Regions from separate parts of the Pseudomonas sp. ASL4 genome, predicted to be linked through region 3. Evidence: predicted binding sites of a transcription regulator. Region 3 holds the regulator's gene; each other region holds the start of a gene.
What was found. The regulator FliA, encoded in region 3, starts transcription of late flagellar genes. The targets are predictions, from matches to a motif close to CTAAAGTTTNNNNNNNNNNNGCCGNTAA.

Region 1: AC1MEW_RS10940 (methyl-accepting chemotaxis protein) is a predicted target of FliA. The motif match lies at 1,314-1,341, and genes of this name have one in related genera.
Region 2: AC1MEW_RS18100 (methyl-accepting chemotaxis protein) is a predicted target of FliA. The motif match lies at 1,730-1,757, and genes of this name have one in related genera.

What each region holds. Positions count from the first base shown of each region.
Region 1 is NZ_CM155280.1:2,414,871-2,420,070, forward strand. It holds gene AC1MEW_RS10935 (transporter) at 157-1,179, opposite strand; gene AC1MEW_RS10940 (methyl-accepting chemotaxis protein) at 1,455-3,077, shown strand; gene AC1MEW_RS10945 (hypothetical protein) at 3,189-3,641, shown strand; gene AC1MEW_RS10950 (PepSY domain-containing protein) at 3,871-4,185, opposite strand; gene AC1MEW_RS10955 (glycerophosphodiester phosphodiesterase) at 4,403-5,200, opposite strand, start outside.
Region 2 is NZ_CM155280.1:4,019,927-4,025,126, reverse strand. It holds gene AC1MEW_RS18110 (aldo/keto reductase) at 1-859, shown strand, start outside; gene AC1MEW_RS18105 (hypothetical protein) at 905-1,423, opposite strand; gene AC1MEW_RS18100 (methyl-accepting chemotaxis protein) at 1,826-3,817, shown strand; gene AC1MEW_RS18095 (DUF411 domain-containing protein) at 4,076-4,522, shown strand; gene AC1MEW_RS18090 (YqaA family protein) at 4,522-4,956, shown strand; gene AC1MEW_RS18085 (alpha/beta fold hydrolase) at 5,150-5,200, shown strand, end outside.
Region 3 is NZ_CM155280.1:6,301,425-6,306,624, forward strand. It holds gene AC1MEW_RS28855 (chemotaxis protein CheA) at 1-301, opposite strand, end outside; gene AC1MEW_RS28860 (protein phosphatase CheZ) at 355-1,143, opposite strand; gene AC1MEW_RS28865 (chemotaxis response regulator CheY) at 1,166-1,537, opposite strand; gene fliA (RNA polymerase sigma factor FliA) at 1,706-2,446, opposite strand; gene fleN (flagellar synthesis regulator FleN) at 2,443-3,273, opposite strand; gene flhF (flagellar biosynthesis GTPase FlhF) at 3,390-4,724, opposite strand; gene flhA (flagellar biosynthesis protein FlhA) at 4,736-5,200, opposite strand, start outside.

The sequences.
Region 1 (5,200 bases), 3.6 Mb from region 3:
CGACCTGTGGCGAGGGAGCTTGCTCCCGCTCGGCTGCGAAGCAGTCGCTAATCCTGCTGGCACGGTTTGCCTGGGAGAGTGCTGGGGGTCGCTTCGCAACCCAGCGGGAGCAAGCTCCCTCGCCACAAGGGATCGCGGTGAATCAAAAAAGGTGACTCAATAATCCTGGCGCTTGCGAAACGCCCAGCGCCCGGCCAGCACGGTAAACGTCGCGACCAATGCCACCAGAATCCAGAACCCTTCCGGGTCGCCCGAGAGCGGTATCCCGCCGACGTTCATGCCAAAAAAACCGGCAATGATGTTGATCGGCAATGCCAGCACTGTCACCACCGTCAGGGTGAACAACGTGCGGTTGCTCTGTTCGTTGAGGTTGGCCGCGATTTCTTCCTGCAACAGCTTGATCCGTTCACCGAGGGCCGTGAGGTCGTTGATGATCAGCGCAAACTCCTCGGTGGACTTGCGCAGCTCCTTGACGTCCTCCTTCTGCAACCATTGCGGCGGACGGTTGAGCAGGCGCAATAGCGACCCCGGTTCAAGTGCCAACAACCGCTGCAACCGCACCAGTACCCGGCGATTGGCGCCCAGCTCAGCACGGTTGGTCGACAGCCGCGAAGACAGCAACTCATCTTCGATCTGATCGACACTCTGGCTGGTCTTGCGCACGATCTGCGTCAGCACTTCGCCCTGATCGCGCAGCAGGTGCACCAGCAACTCCAGCGGTGAGCGAAAGCATTCCCCGGCCTTCACCGAAGAACGCAGCTTGTCCACCGAGTGCAACGGTTGCAATCGCGCGCTGATGATCAGCTTGCTGCGGGCGCAGACCCATAGCGTCGAGACATCCGAAGACACCATGCTGCTGAGGTTGAACACCACGTCGTTGACCACCGCCAGCAACGCCGAATCGACATGCTCGATGCGGGTCGAGCGCGAACCTTCGTGCAGCGCCTCGAAAAACTCCTCGGGCAATTCCAGATGGCTTTTCATCCAGCGCTCGCACGCGGCGTGGGCCAGGTTCAGGTGCAGCCAGAGGAATTCGTCGTTGTCTTCGGTGTGTTGCAAGCATCGCAGGGCTTCGGCCGAGTCGATCTCCCGGCCGCGCTCACCGGGACGAAAACGGAAGCCGTAAAGCAGGCCGAACAAGTCAGTGTCGCGATGGCTTTGGTCGATGCTGTGGTTCATGAGGTCTCGCTGAGAGGAAGCGCCTGTCGCGGGTTCACAGGTTCACTTGGGCCGCATCATCGCAAGGAGTTTTGACGGTTTTGTGACAGTTGCACGGCGACGCAAACGTGTGCGTTACCGATGGTCGGGATTGATTCAAGAAGCGCTCTGGCACGCCGATGACGCAGGTGTTAGGTTGCGCGGCTTTGGCCACGAGCCGAGATTGCAGACAGGGAAGTTTGGACGTCTTTCACGCCCAATCAGGCGTGCTTCTTTCCTGTCATGAGTATCACTCGATGCTGCAAAAATCCCTGAGAGCCCAAATCCTCGCGTTGCTGAGCGGCAGTCTGTTGGCGATGTTGCTGATCGCTTTGGCCTGCTTTCACTTCCTGTCCAGTGGCGTCCAAAGTTACGCCAACCTGATCGACGGCCCACTGCGCACGTCGCAATTGATCGATGAAGCCAACCTGCAATTCAAGGTGCAGGTTCAGGAGTGGAAAAACGTTCTGCTGCGCGGCAAACAGCCGGCGGACCTGGACAAATACTGGCAGCAATTCGAGGACCGTCAGCGCGACGTGCAGGGCATTCTCGGCGAACTGGTCGGGCAGAAAGGTCTGGATAGCCAACTCAAGAGCAGCATCGAACGCCTGCGTGACGAACATCGTCAGTTGGGCAACGCCTATCAGAAAGGTCGTGATGCCTATGTTGCTGCCGGTGCCGATCCAGCCGCTGGCGACAACGCGGTCAAGGGTATGGACCGCGCCACCAGCGATCAGATGAGCGAGTTGGTCGGCGAGCTGCGCAAGCACGGCACCGAGCAGTCGGCATTGATCAGCGCCAGTGCCGATCGCACGGTGTTGTTGGGGATCATCGTGATGCTCGCGTCCGGGCTGCTGATCGGGCTGTTGAGCTTGTGGCTGATCAACCGAAACCTGGTGGACCCGATTCGCAAACTGATCGACTACGTGGCACAACTCAGCCAGGGCAAATTCGCCGAACGCGTGGCCAGCAGCCGTGAAGACGAGTTGGGTAAACTGGCGATGGCCGCCAACACCTTGCGCGATTTCCTTGCCGAAACCTTCACCCGTTTGCAGCGCAGTGCGTCGGACCTGGACAGCGCCAGCGGCGAGCTGAACTCCATCGCCACGTTGATGGCCAACGGCACCAACGAGCAGTTCAACCGCACCGATCAGGTAGCCACGGCGATGAACGAAATGTCTGCCACCGCGCAGGAAGTTGCTCGTCATGCAGCGGACGCAGCACGCGCGGCCGATGATGCCGACCAGTCCGCCCAGCAGGGCGAAAAAGTCATGCAGGGCACCATTCACACCATCACTCAAATGCGCGGCGAGATCGCCAACACCGCCACTGTGATCCGTCGTCTGGAAACCGACAGCGGGCGTATCGGCAAGGTGCTGGAAGTGATTCGCGGCATCGCCGAGCAGACCAATTTGCTGGCGCTGAACGCGGCGATCGAAGCGGCCCGCGCCGGTGAAGCCGGACGCGGTTTCGCAGTGGTGGCCGATGAAGTCCGCAGCCTGGCCCAGCGCACGGCGGCGTCGATCATCGAAATCAACCAGATCATCCAGACCGTGCAAACCGGCGCGGTGGACGCGGCCCAGGCGATTGAAAGCGGTCAATCGCGCAGCGAAGAAAGTGTCGAGCAAGTGACGCAGGCCGGCGCCATGCTGGAGCGCATCACCCATGCCGTGGAAGCCATCCGCGACATGAACCGCCAGATCGCCACGGCGGCCGAAGAGCAAACGTCGGTGGCCGAAGACATCTCGCGCAACCTGACCGAGATCACCAGCATCGCCAGTACCAACCTGGACCACGTGCAGCGCACTGAAGCGGCGAGCCACAACCTGCACGGGTTGTCGGGGCAGTTGAATGAAGTGACGTCGCGCCTGAGCGCGTAACCGAAAAGGCTGTGTACCGGCTTGCTTACCGAGTCGGTACACAGTTGATCTCAAGTCCGGCTAAACGATGTCGATGATGGATTTAACCTGAACCCAAATAGGATAAGCCCCATGGTCAGCATCACCTCTGTTTCGATCAACCAAACCCTCTCGACGCCGACGAGCCAAACCTCGATCAACGGCAGCACTGACGACAGTACGTCAGCAACCTCCACCACCTCCAGCACCACAACTTCCAGCGATAGCACCAAGGCTTCTGCTGGCGGCGCCGCGCCGGCTGGCGACAGTAGCAGTTCGAGCAGCAGCACCGATTCCGATGCCGTAAAAGAGCTGCGCAAGCAGATCGCCGAACTGCAAAAGCAATTGCAGGAACAACAGCAGCAACTGCAAGCGGCTCAGGCCAAGCAAGAAAGCCCCGATGCCAAAGCCGCCGCTGTTGCCGCCGCGCAGTCGCAGCTCTCAGCCACCTCGGGCTCTTTGGAAACCGCCACCTCGGCGTTGGTGCAGGCGTTACAAGACGAAGGCAGCAGCACTTCCGGGTCGATGGTCAGTACTACTGCTTAATCCACTGTCGGCAGGCTGAAGGTAAACAACGTGCCGTTCTGCGCCGCGAACGGATTCTAGTGACCCCTGGCGCACGCAGGCACAAAAAAACGCACGACCCGAAGATCGTGCGTTATCAAAAAACGTGTACGAGCGAAGCTTGCTCGCGAAAGCGGTGTGTCTGTCACATCAATGTTGAATGTGCTGCCGTCTTCGCGAGCAAGCTTCGCTCCTACAGGGATTGCGGTGATTACTTGTCCTGTTTGTTGCTCAGCACCTGGCCGGTCTTGGCGTCCAGGTCCACGTCCCACTTCACGCCTTTAGCATCGCGGATTTCTACCTGATAGACGTAAGCGTTAGCCTTCTGCTCAAGCTCGGTGTCGGTGATGTTCGCCGCCGTAGTGCCTGGGTGCTGGGCGAGGGCGGCCTGGTTGAGTTTTTCCAGGTCCATGATAGTGCCGGCCTTGAGCAGCCCCGGAATCAAGTCCGGGCGAACGTCAGCCTGGGCCAGACCCGCAGTAACGGTCAGGGCAGCGGCGGCGAACAGGGCAGTCAGGGTTTTCATGAGGTTCTTTCCTTGGGTGAGCTGTTTAAGTGGGCTCAGGTTAGCCAGCGCAACTTAATTCACCCTTAATTACCCCTCGGCTGCTGAAAAGCATTCGCGAGCAAGCCCGCTCCCACATTGGATCGCCTGCATACACAGAGTCTGTGAACGACTGCGATCCAGTGTGGGAGCGGGTTTGCTCGCGAAGAAGTTGACGCGGTGTCGCGTCAGGTGCCGATCAGTAGCCGTTGTTCTGCAGCAATTGCGCCACGGTGCCAGCGGCTGGCCGTTTGTAGAACTTCAGCAGTTCGCTGGCGCGGTTGGTGAAGATGCCGTCGACGCCGGCGTCCATCACCTTCTGGTAATCCACGGCATCGTCGACCGTGTAGACGTGCACCAGCATGCCCTGATCGTGGGTGTACTGGTTCATCCAGGGTTGCACCAGATCCGAATAGCTCTGATCGCCGCCCTTGGTCAGCGCCGCCGAAGGGCCGGTGCCGATTGCGCCCTGGGCCTTGGCGTACTCGATCCATTGCTGGAATTCGGCTTTGCTTTTCGGCTCTTGCTTGGCGTAGTAAGTGGCTTTGTCCTTGTCGCCGGACTCCACGAAGGTCACTTTGGATTTCGGCTCGATACTGCCTTCACCGACCCACAGCAACAGGACCTTCGGCACGTTCGGCATTTCTTTTTGCAGCAATTCGAGGCTGCTCTTCTCGAAGGTTTGCAGCACGACCTTGCCTTTGCCCTGACCGACCGACAGCTCGCTCTTCGCCAGTTTCGAACCCGCCGGGCTCAGCCAGCCGCGATCCTGGAGTTTCTCCTTGAGGTCATGCTCGATGCCGGGGAATTGCTTTGGTTCTTTGGTTTCGATGTACAGGCCGGGCTTGTGCAGCGGATTGCCCTGGGCGATGTCGATGATTTCATCGAGGGTCAAAATCTTCAGGCCGACGTAGGCCGGACGCGCACGATCCGGGTAAGCGGCGTTGAACCAGCTACCGGCGTCGAGGGTTTTCAGTTCGGCGAGGGTGAACTGGTT
Region 2 (5,200 bases), 2.3 Mb from region 3:
CGGCATTAACCTGCTCGACACCGCTGACATGTACGGCCCGCATACCAATGAAGAACTGATTGGCAAAGCCATCGTCGGCAAGCGCGACCAAGTGTTCCTCGCCAGTAAGTTCGGCATCGTTCGCGACCCGGCCAACCCCTCAGCACGGGGTGTCGACGGTCGGCCGGAATACATTCGCAAGTCCATCGACGGCACCCTCAAGCGCCTCGGCGTGGATACCCTGGATTTGTACTATCAGCACCGGATCGACCCGCAAGTAGCCATCGAAGAAACCGTCGGCGCGATGGCCGAGCTGATCAAGGCCGGCAAGGTCCGCTACCTGGGTTTGAGCGAAGCATCGGCCGCCACGCTTGAACGGGCGCACAAGGTGCATCCGATCAGTGCACTGCAAAGTGAATACTCGCTGTGGAGCCGCGATCAGGAAGACAACGGTTGCCTGGCCGCGTGTCAGCGCCTGGGCATCGCTTTTGTCCCGTACAGCCCGCTGGGCCGTGGCTTTCTGACCGGTGCGTTGAAAAGTCCGGACGACTTTGCAGCTGACGACTACCGCCGCTTCAGTCCGCGTTTTCAAGGGGAGAACTTCGGGAAAAACCTGCAACTGGTGCAGCAAGTCGAGGCGCTGGCCGCCGACAAAGGCGTGACTGCCGGGCAACTGGCGTTGGCCTGGGTCCTGGCGCAAGGCGATTACTTGATCCCGATTCCCGGGACCAAGCAACGTAAATACCTGGAGGAAAATGTCGCAGCGCTGGAGGTGAAACTGAGTGCTGGCGAGTTGCAGGCGCTGGAAGCGATATTCCCGGCCAACGCCACCGCGGGCTTGCGCTACCCGGAAGCGGTGATGCAAATGCTCGACCGCTGATCAACCGGTTTCTGGCCCGTTCAACGTATTGAGCGGGTCAGAAGATTACTTGTCCTTCTTCTTGACCGTCGAGCCGTTGGTTTCGCCGTAGGTCTTGAGGTTCTGCAGCACGTAGATTGCTTTTTTGTACTCAGGGACCAGGTAGTTAGCGTACTTGTTGCCCTTGAGGTTGTTGGTCTGGATGTTATCCAGTTGAACGGCAAAGTACTCCAGGGCGTTGAACTTCGCATCGGGGTCGGTCGGAACACCGAATTTATCGAATTTGGAGCCTGCGTTCAGCAACGTCAGGGCGGTCACATCGCCGATGATGCCCTTCTGCTTCAGGTAGGTGCTCATGTTGCTTAACTGCTTGACCGAGATGTTTTCCGGATCGAAGCCCTTGACCTGCTTGAACAATGATTGAGCATCCATTTTCGCCCGGTCGAGCACCAGCGGATTGGTGCCCACCATGGATAGGATCTCTCGCACCTTGGCACTTTGGGTTACTGGTTTGGCATTGGGCGAACCCTGGCGAAGCAGCACTCCCGGTTTGGCAGTCCAGTTGCCGACCAGACCGATAGTCATGACCGTGCTCCTGACAGCGCGACGATATTCCAATGTCCGTGCGACATAAAAAATCCTTGTTTAAGCGAGATGAATGCGCGGAAGTATCGGCGCGATGAGAATGCCTACCTACAAGTATTTCGCCTTTTTACAATTTTTGTACATTTACGATACAAATCACTGAAGCCCCTGTTTCATTGGCCTACACGATATTTTTCATTTTGGTATAGCCGAGGCATCGCTGTCATATCCATCTGATCTTGCTTATTTGTACCAAGACCGTTACTCACCATCCGTCCTCCTAACACCTTTCTTGTACGTCCGTACCTAAAGCTCACCCCAAGCGGGCCGATAAAGCTTCGAAGCCCGCCATTTTCGAAATCCGAATCCCAACAATAAAAACGCAGCACAAGGACCGGTCCCATGCCCGCATTCCGTACCATTCAGGCTCGCTACACGCTGTTTCTGGTCCTGTTCATCCTGCTGCTTTCGGTACTCACGGTGGTGGGTATCAGCCAGTTGGTCGCGCCGAAACTGCGCCATACCGAAGAACAGGTCGCCCTCAACCGCATTGCTGAAGTTGCCGAGCAAATCCAGGGCGAACTGAACAAGGTGCAAGCCCAGCAACGCAGCATCACCCAGACCATACCCCTGCTCGACAGCGCCGCCATTGATACGGTGCTGCCCGGTTTGGTGGACCAGTACGGCGAGCTGAAAGTGTTTGGTGGCGGGATCTGGCCTTTGCCCGGCCAACGTGAAGCGGGACGCAACAAGTTCAGCACCTTCTGGCACCGTGACAGCTCCGGCAAACTGGCCGTCAACACCTTCTGGAACAGCGACGCCGCGCCCAACTACTACGACCAGAGCTGGTACAAGGGCGGCATGCAAACCCCGCGCGGTCAGTGCGCGTGGGCTGCCGCCTATAAGGATGACGCCAGTGCCGAGCCGCGCACCAACTGCGCGATGGCCATTCAGAAAAATGGCGTGGCCTACGGTGTGTCGACCATCGACGTGACCCTGGGCTTCTTCAACGATCTGATCGCACGCAAGGAAAAAGACCTCGGTGCCGAAATGCTGATCGTCGAAGCCGACGGCAAAATCATCAGCAACAGCTCACGCATCAGCGGGCCGGTCGTGCTGAAGAACATCAGCGAACTGGCCGGCAACTCGCCGTTCGCCAGCCAGGTCAAGGCGGGCCTGCAAAACCGCGACCAGGCGCAGCGGGTCGAATTCGACAACAACGGCGAAGCCAGCACCTTCTTTATGCGCCCGATCGAAGGCACGCCGTGGTTCCTCGCGACTGCCCTGCCGACCAAGCTGATCACCGCTCAACGTGACGATGTATTGAACACCTTGAGCCTGTTGCAGATTCCGATGGTGATTCTGTTGGTTCTGCTGCAGATCTACGCGATTCGCCAACTGATTCATCGCATGAAAATCCTCAAGGCCAACATCGATGCACTGTCTGCCGGCGATGCCGACCTGACCAAGCGCATCACCATCCGTGCCGAGGATGAACTGGGCGCCATCGGCCACTCGGTCAACGCCTTCATCATCTACTTGCAGAACATGATTGGCGAAGTCACCCAAGCCACCGGCGCCATGGCTTCGGGTCTGGACAACCTGCAACGCACTTCCGCGCACACCAGTCAGATTCTGGTGCGTCACGCCTCGGAAACCGATCAGACCGTTACTGCCATCACCGAAATGAGCTCCACCGCCGACAGTGTCGCGCAGAACGCCGCTGAAACTGCTGCTTTCACCCAGCGCGCCAGCGAACACGCGGATCGCTCGCGGGTTGTGGTCGGCGAAGCTTCCAGCAGTGTCGTGGCGCTGATTGATGAAGTGGCCAGCGCCACCCACAAAGTTGAAAACATGCAGCAGGACGCACAACGGATTACCGAGATTCTCGGGGTGATCGGCGCGATTGCCGGGCAAACCAACCTGTTGGCGCTCAACGCGGCAATTGAAGCGGCACGCGCCGGTGAACAGGGCCGGGGCTTTGCGGTGGTGGCCGATGAAGTCCGCGCCCTCGCCGCCCGGACCCAGGCCAGCACCTCGGAAATCAACGAAATGCTCAAACGCCTGACCCAAGGCGTGAGCTCTTCGGTGGCGGCCATGGAAAACACCCAGGCCAGCTGCCAATCCGCTGCGGATGCCACAGCGCGGGTCAACTCCGGCCTGGATGAAATGGCCGGCTCCGTCAGCCATATCAACAGCCTGAGCACCCAGATTGCGACCGCCGCCGAGCAGCAAAGCGCCGTGACCGAAGAGATCAACCGCAGCATGGTACAGATCCGCCATATGGTTGATGAGTTGGTTAAAAGCGGTCATGCCAGTGAACTCAACACTCAGCAGTTGCTGGAAGCGAATAGCCGGGTGAGCGCGATCATGGGGCGGTTCAAGGTTCGTTAACCCTTTAGCTGACTGACGAAGCTCCCTGTGGCGAGGGAGCTTGCTCCCGCTGGGCTGCGAAGCGGCCCCTCTTCAGACAGATCCTGCACTCAGATCTTGCGACGGTTGCGCCGCCGAACGGGAGCAAGCTCCCTCGCCACAGAAAGCCTCGTACATCACACCATCCTGCATTACTTCGAAACACTCTCGCCCCTCTTTGTTGGTTAAAGTAGTCAAAATGCCTCTTTTTTTGACCGCCCTCCGAGTCGAGATCCTCCCATGCGAACCCATCTGCGTCTGATCGCCCTAAGCGCCCTGTTTATCTCCTCCCTGGCCCAGGCCGCCGATCTGATCCCCATCGAAGTACACCGTGATGCCAATTGTAGTTGCTGCAAAAAATGGATCAGCCACCTCGAAGCCAACGGCTTCAAGGTCGAGGATCACGTCGAAGCCAACATGAGCGAGTTCAAGCAGCAGCACGGCGTGCCGCCACGCCTGGCGTCCTGCCACACGGCGCTGATCAACGGCAAGTTCGTCGAGGGTCATGTGCCGGCCGAGCAAGTGCTGGCCCTGAGCAAGCGTGACGATCTGCTGGGTGTGGCGGCTCCCGGCATGCCGATGGGCTCGCCCGGTATGGAAATGGATGGCATGAGCGACGCCTATCAAGTCATCGGCCTGACCAAGACCGGCACCGACGTGGTGGTGGCGGACTACCCCGCCCATTGATGTTCGGCGCGTACATCGGGCTTTTTTTTGCGGCGTTCGGTGCGGCGACGCTGCTGCCGTTGCAGTCCGAAGCGGTGCTGGTGGGGTTGTTAATCAGCGATCGTTACTGGATCTGGGCACTGTTGGCGGTCGCGACCCTGGGCAATGTCCTCGGCTCATTGCTGAACTGGTGGCTGGGACGTGGCATCGAGCGCTTTCGCGAGCGGCGCTGGTTTCCGGTCAGCCCCCGGCATCTTGAAACGGCCCGAAAGCATTATCAGCGCTACGGTCATTGGTCGTTGCTGCTCAGTTGGGTGCCTGTGATCGGTGATCCGCTAACCCTGGTGGCTGGCGTCATGCGTGAGCCCCTGGGGCGATTCCTGCTGATCGTGAGCCTCGCCAAAGGCGCCCGTTATGCGGTGCTGGCCCTGATAACACTCGGCTGGATGGGTTAAAAACTGTGGGAGCGAGCTTGCTCGCGAAAGCTGTGTATCAGCCAACATTTATTTTGAAGCTGCCGGCCTCTTCGCGAGCAAGCCCGCTCCCACATGGATTGCATTGGCTGACCGGCATTGAGTCATTGCCTGTTATTAATGTCACCCTAATCGTGCCCTTCCAGCATCCGCAGATTTCCCACGGAGTTCTTCTATGACCCTCTCACGCTGGCTGCCCTGCCTGCTGCTGACCGCCACTCTACCC
Region 3 (5,200 bases):
CGTTCACTGCGTCCAGCGCTTCGAGAACCACGTCCATCAGTTCCGAGTCGACGCGTCGTTCACCCTTGCGCAGGATGTCGAACACGTTCTCGGCGATGTGACAGCACTCCACCAGCTCATTGAGCTGGAGGAAGCCGGCGCCCCCTTTTACAGTGTGGAAACCGCGAAAAATTGCATTGAGCAAGTCCGCATCATCCGGTCGGCTTTCCAGCTCAACCAGTTGTTCGGACAGCTGCTCTAGAATCTCGCCGGCCTCAACCAGGAAATCCTGAAGGATCTCTTCATCGGCGCCGAAGCTCATTAAGGGGGTGCTCCTAAGGTCTAAAAACCTAAAAAACCTGAAATTCTAAAACTCTAAAATCCTAGGCTGGATAACAAATCGTCCACATCGTCCTGACCGGACACAACATCTTCTCTTTTATCGGCATGAATCTGCGGACCTTCACCCTGAGAGAGATGTTTTTGCGGATCTTTTTCAGCCAGCATCGCTTCACGGTCATGTTCGATACCCGCAAAGCGGTCTACCTGACTGGCCATGAGCACGAGCTTGAGCAGGTTACTTTCAACTTCGGTGACCAATTGGGTCACGCGCTTGATCACTTGACCGGTGAGGTCCTGGTAATCCTGAGCCAGCAGAATGTCGTTCAGGTTGCTCGACACCACGCGATTGTCTTCGCTGCTGCGTGTCAGGAAACCGTCGACCCGCCGCGCCAGCTCACGGAACTCTTCAGCCCCGACTTCGCGACGCATGAACCGTCCCCAGTCGGTGCTCAACGCCTGGGCTTCATTGCTCAGGCCGTTGACCAGCGGCGTGGCGTTTTCCACCAGGTCCATGGTGCGGTTGGCTGCGGCCTCGGTCAGCTTGACCACATAACCCAGACGCTCGGTGGCGTCCGTGATCTGCGAAACTTCCTCGGCTTGCGGCATGTGCGGGTCAATCTGAAAATTGACGATCGCGCTATGCAGCTCACGAGTGAGCTTGCCCACTTCCTGGTACAGGCCGCGGTCACGGGTCTGATTGAGCTCATGGATCAGTTGCACAGCGTCGCCAAACTTGCCTTTTTCAAGGCTGTCGACCAGTTCGCGGGCATGTTTTTTCAGGGTCGACTCAAAGTCGCCCTGTGAAGATTCGTTATGGTCCATAGCTCCCCCGTGGCGCAGTTTCTCAACCGATGCGTTCGAAAATCTTCTCGATTTTGTCTTTCAACGCCTGGGCCGTGAAGGGTTTGACCACATAGCCGTTTACACCGGCCTGGGCCGCTTCGATGATTTGCTCGCGCTTGGCTTCAGCAGTCACCATCAGCACCGGCAGGTGCTTGAGTCTTTCATCGGCGCGCACGTGGCGCAGCAGATCGATACCGGTCATGCCAGGCATGTTCCAGTCCGTTACCAGAAAGTCGATGCTGCCGCTGTTGAGAACCGGAATGGCAGTGATGCCATCGTCAGCCTCGACCGTGTTGGTGAACCCAAGGTCACGCAACAGGTTTTTAATGATCCGCCGCATCGTTGAGAAGTCATCAACGATGAGGATTTTCATGTTCTTGTCCAATTCGACCTCCAAGCAGTCTTAAACGCGCCCAGCACCTGGACACGCCACTTCAATCAATCCGGCAAAGCACTCAAATGACTGTCTGGAGCACAACAGATCGAGACCGCTGCAGTTCAACACCACACCAGCCTCGTTCGCAGTGCCCCCACACTGCCTTCAGCGCGCTCGCCACTCCCCCAAACGCCCCCGCAAACGGGCCGCGCACTGGCTGTGTAACTGGCTGACACGCGATTCGCTGACCCCCAGGACCTCACCGATTTCCTTGAGGTTCAGCTCTTCGTCGTAGTACAGCGCCAACACCAGTCGCTCACGCTCCGGCAAATTGGCAATCGCGTCCGCCAACGCAGCCTGGAAACGTTCATCTTCCAGATCGCGTGACGGCTCCAGATGAGCACTGGCGCCGTCCTCATGCAGCCCTTCGTGTTCGCCGTCCTGCAACAGGTCGTCGAAACTGAACAGGCGGCTGCCCAAGGTGTCGTTCAAAATCCCGTAATAATCGTCGAGACTCAATTGGAGTTCGGCCGCAACCTCGTGATCTTTAGCGTCACGGCCGGTTTTAGCTTCAATCGAGCGAATTGCGTCGCTGACCATGCGGGTATTGCGGTGGACCGAACGTGGCGCCCAGTCCCCTTTGCGTACTTCATCGAGCATCGCGCCGCGGATTCGAATGCCCGCGTACGTCTCGAAACTCGCGCCTTTGCTGGCGTCGTATTTGGTCGATACTTCGAGCAGGCCGATCATCCCGGCCTGGATCAGGTCTTCCACCTGAACACTGGCCGGCAAACGTGCCAGCAAGTGGTAAGCAATGCGTTTAACCAGTGGCGCGTAACGCTCGATCAGCTCGTACTGCGAGTCACGTGCCGACTTCTTGTAGAGGTTGTAGCCACTGGCTGTCATAGGACGGGTCCTGCGGTCTGTTGCACGAGACGCTCGACGAAAAATTCCAGATGCCCGCGCGGGTTGGCCGGCAGTGGCCAGGTGTCGACCTTCTGTGCAATCGCCTTGAACGCCAGGGCGCACTTGGAGCGCGGGAAGGCTTCGTAGACGGCACGTTGCTTCTGCACGGCCTTGCGCACGCTTTCGTCGTAAGGCACGGCGCCGACGTATTGTAAGGCGACGTCGAGGAAGCGGTCCGTGACCTTGGTCAACTTGGCGAACAGGTTGCGACCTTCTTGCGGGCTCTGGGCCATATTGGCCAGGACGCGGAAGCGGTTCATGCCGTAATCGCGATTCAGCAGTTTGATCAGCGCGTAGGCGTCGGTGATGGAGGTCGGCTCATCGCAGACCACCAGCAACACTTCCTGGGCGGCGCGGACAAAACTGACTACCGAGTCACCAATACCGGCAGCTGTGTCGATCACGAGTACGTCGAGGTTGTCGCCGATATCGCTGAAGGCCTGGATCAGGCCGGCATGTTGGGCCGGGCTCAGATGAACCATGCTCTGGGTACCGGAAGCGGCCGGGACGATGCGAATACCGCCCGGGCCTTGCAACAGAACGTCGCGCAGCTCGCAGCGGCCTTCGATCACGTCGGCCAGGGTACGTTTTGGCGTCAGTCCCAACAGAACGTCGACGTTCGCCAGCCCCAGATCGGCATCCAGCAGCATGACGCGCCGGCCGAGCTCAGCTAGAGCCAGGGACAAGTTCACTGACACGTTAGTCTTCCCGACGCCACCTTTGCCGCCGGTCACCGCGATCACCTGTACGGGATGCATGCTGCCCATGTTATTTCTTTACCTTGTCTTGCATAGACGGAGGCCACATTACTGGCTGCGCGTTCATCAACTGAACAATGCATGGCAGACCATCGATGTAGGTACAAAAACTGTTCATTAGTACCTCAGCCAACCTGCTTGGTCGGGCTGTGGTAAATATCAGCGAACATGTCAGCCATGGCTTCTTCGCTGGGTTCTTCCTGCATTTGCACGCTGACCGCGCGACTGACCAACTGATGACGTCGCGGCAGATGCAAATCATCCGGGATACGCGGACCATCGGTGAGGTAAGCCACCGGCAATTCATGACTGATAGCCAGGCTCAACACCTCGCCCAGACTCGCCGTTTCATCCAGTTTAGTCAGGATGCAGCCAGCGAGCCCGCAACGCTTGTAACTGTGATAAGCGGCGGTTAGAACCTGTTTTTGGCTGGTGGTTGCCAGGACCAGATAATTTTTTGATTTGATGCCACGACCGGCCAGGCTTTCGAGCTGCATGCGCAATGCCGGATCGCTGGCCTGAAGGCCGGCAGTATCGATCAGCACCACGCGTTTACGCAGCAGCGGGTCCAGCGCCTGAACCAGCGACTGGCCCGGATCGACGTGGGTCACCGACACATTAAGAATCCGGCCCAATGTCTTGAGTTGTTCCTGAGCACCGATACGGTAGCTGTCCATGCTCACCAGCGCGATGTTTTGCGCGCCGTACTTGAGCACGTAACGGGCGGCGAGCTTGGCCAGCGTGGTGGTCTTGCCCATGCCGGCAGGGCCGACCATGGCAATCACACCGCCCTCTTCCAGTGGCTCGACTTCCGGTGTGGCAATCATCCGCGCCAAGTGCGCCAGCAACATGCGCCAGGCCTGACGAGGTTCTTCAATATCGGTAATCAGCGCCAGCAGATCGCGCGACAACGGGCCGGACAAGCCGATGCGTTGCAGGCGACGCCACAGGTTCGCCTGGGCCGGACGGCTGCCTTGCAACTGATTCCAGGCCAGGGAGCCGAGTTGCACTTCCATCAGTTCGCGCAGGCTGTTGAGCTCGAAACGCATCGAATCGAAGGCCCGTGGGTCAACGCCGCCGGAGGCTTGCGCAGGCGCCGGTGCCTGACGACGCGGCGCGGCGTAAGTCGGCTCAACCAATGGCTCGGCAGCGGTCAACGGCAAGCCGGCGAACAACTGGCGATTGGTGGTCTTGTCACCGTCGGTCTCGCCATCGCCGCGCAGGCTCAGTTCGGCCTGGGCAGTCACGATGCGCGACTGGGTCTTGCGCAGCTCATCCTCGAGTTCCATGTTCGGAACGCGCGGGGCCAGCGCCGACAATTTGTAATCCAGGGCTGCCGTCAGCTCGACACCACCGGCGATCCGGCGGTTGCCAATAATGGCCGCATCAGCGCCCAGCTCATCACGAACCAGTTTCATGGCCTGACGCATATCGGCGGCGAAAAAACGCTTAACTTGCATAAACCACTACCTCAGCCGTTGGGCCCTACTGTCGCAACGATGGTCACTTGCTTGTTGTCAGGAATTTCCTGGTAAGCCAACACATGCAAACCCGGGACTGCCAGTCGGCCGAATCGCGAAAGCATCGCGCGAACCGGACCGGCTACCAGCAGAATCACCGGTTGACCTTGCATCTCTTGACGCTGCGCGGCATCGATCAACGAACGCTGCAGCTTCTCTGCCATGCTTGGCTCCAGCAGAACGCCCTCTTCCGAGCCTTGTCCTGCCTTCTGAAGACTATTGAGCAATATCTGTTCCAACCTTGGCTCCAGAGTGATAACTGGTAGCTCCGACTCAGTCCCTACAATGCTTTGGACGATAGCGCGGGATACGCCGACGCGCACTGCGGCCACCAGCGCGGCAGTATCTTGACTCTTGGCGGCATTGTTGGCGATGGCCTCGGCAATGCTGCGAATGTCCCGTACCGGCACTTGTTC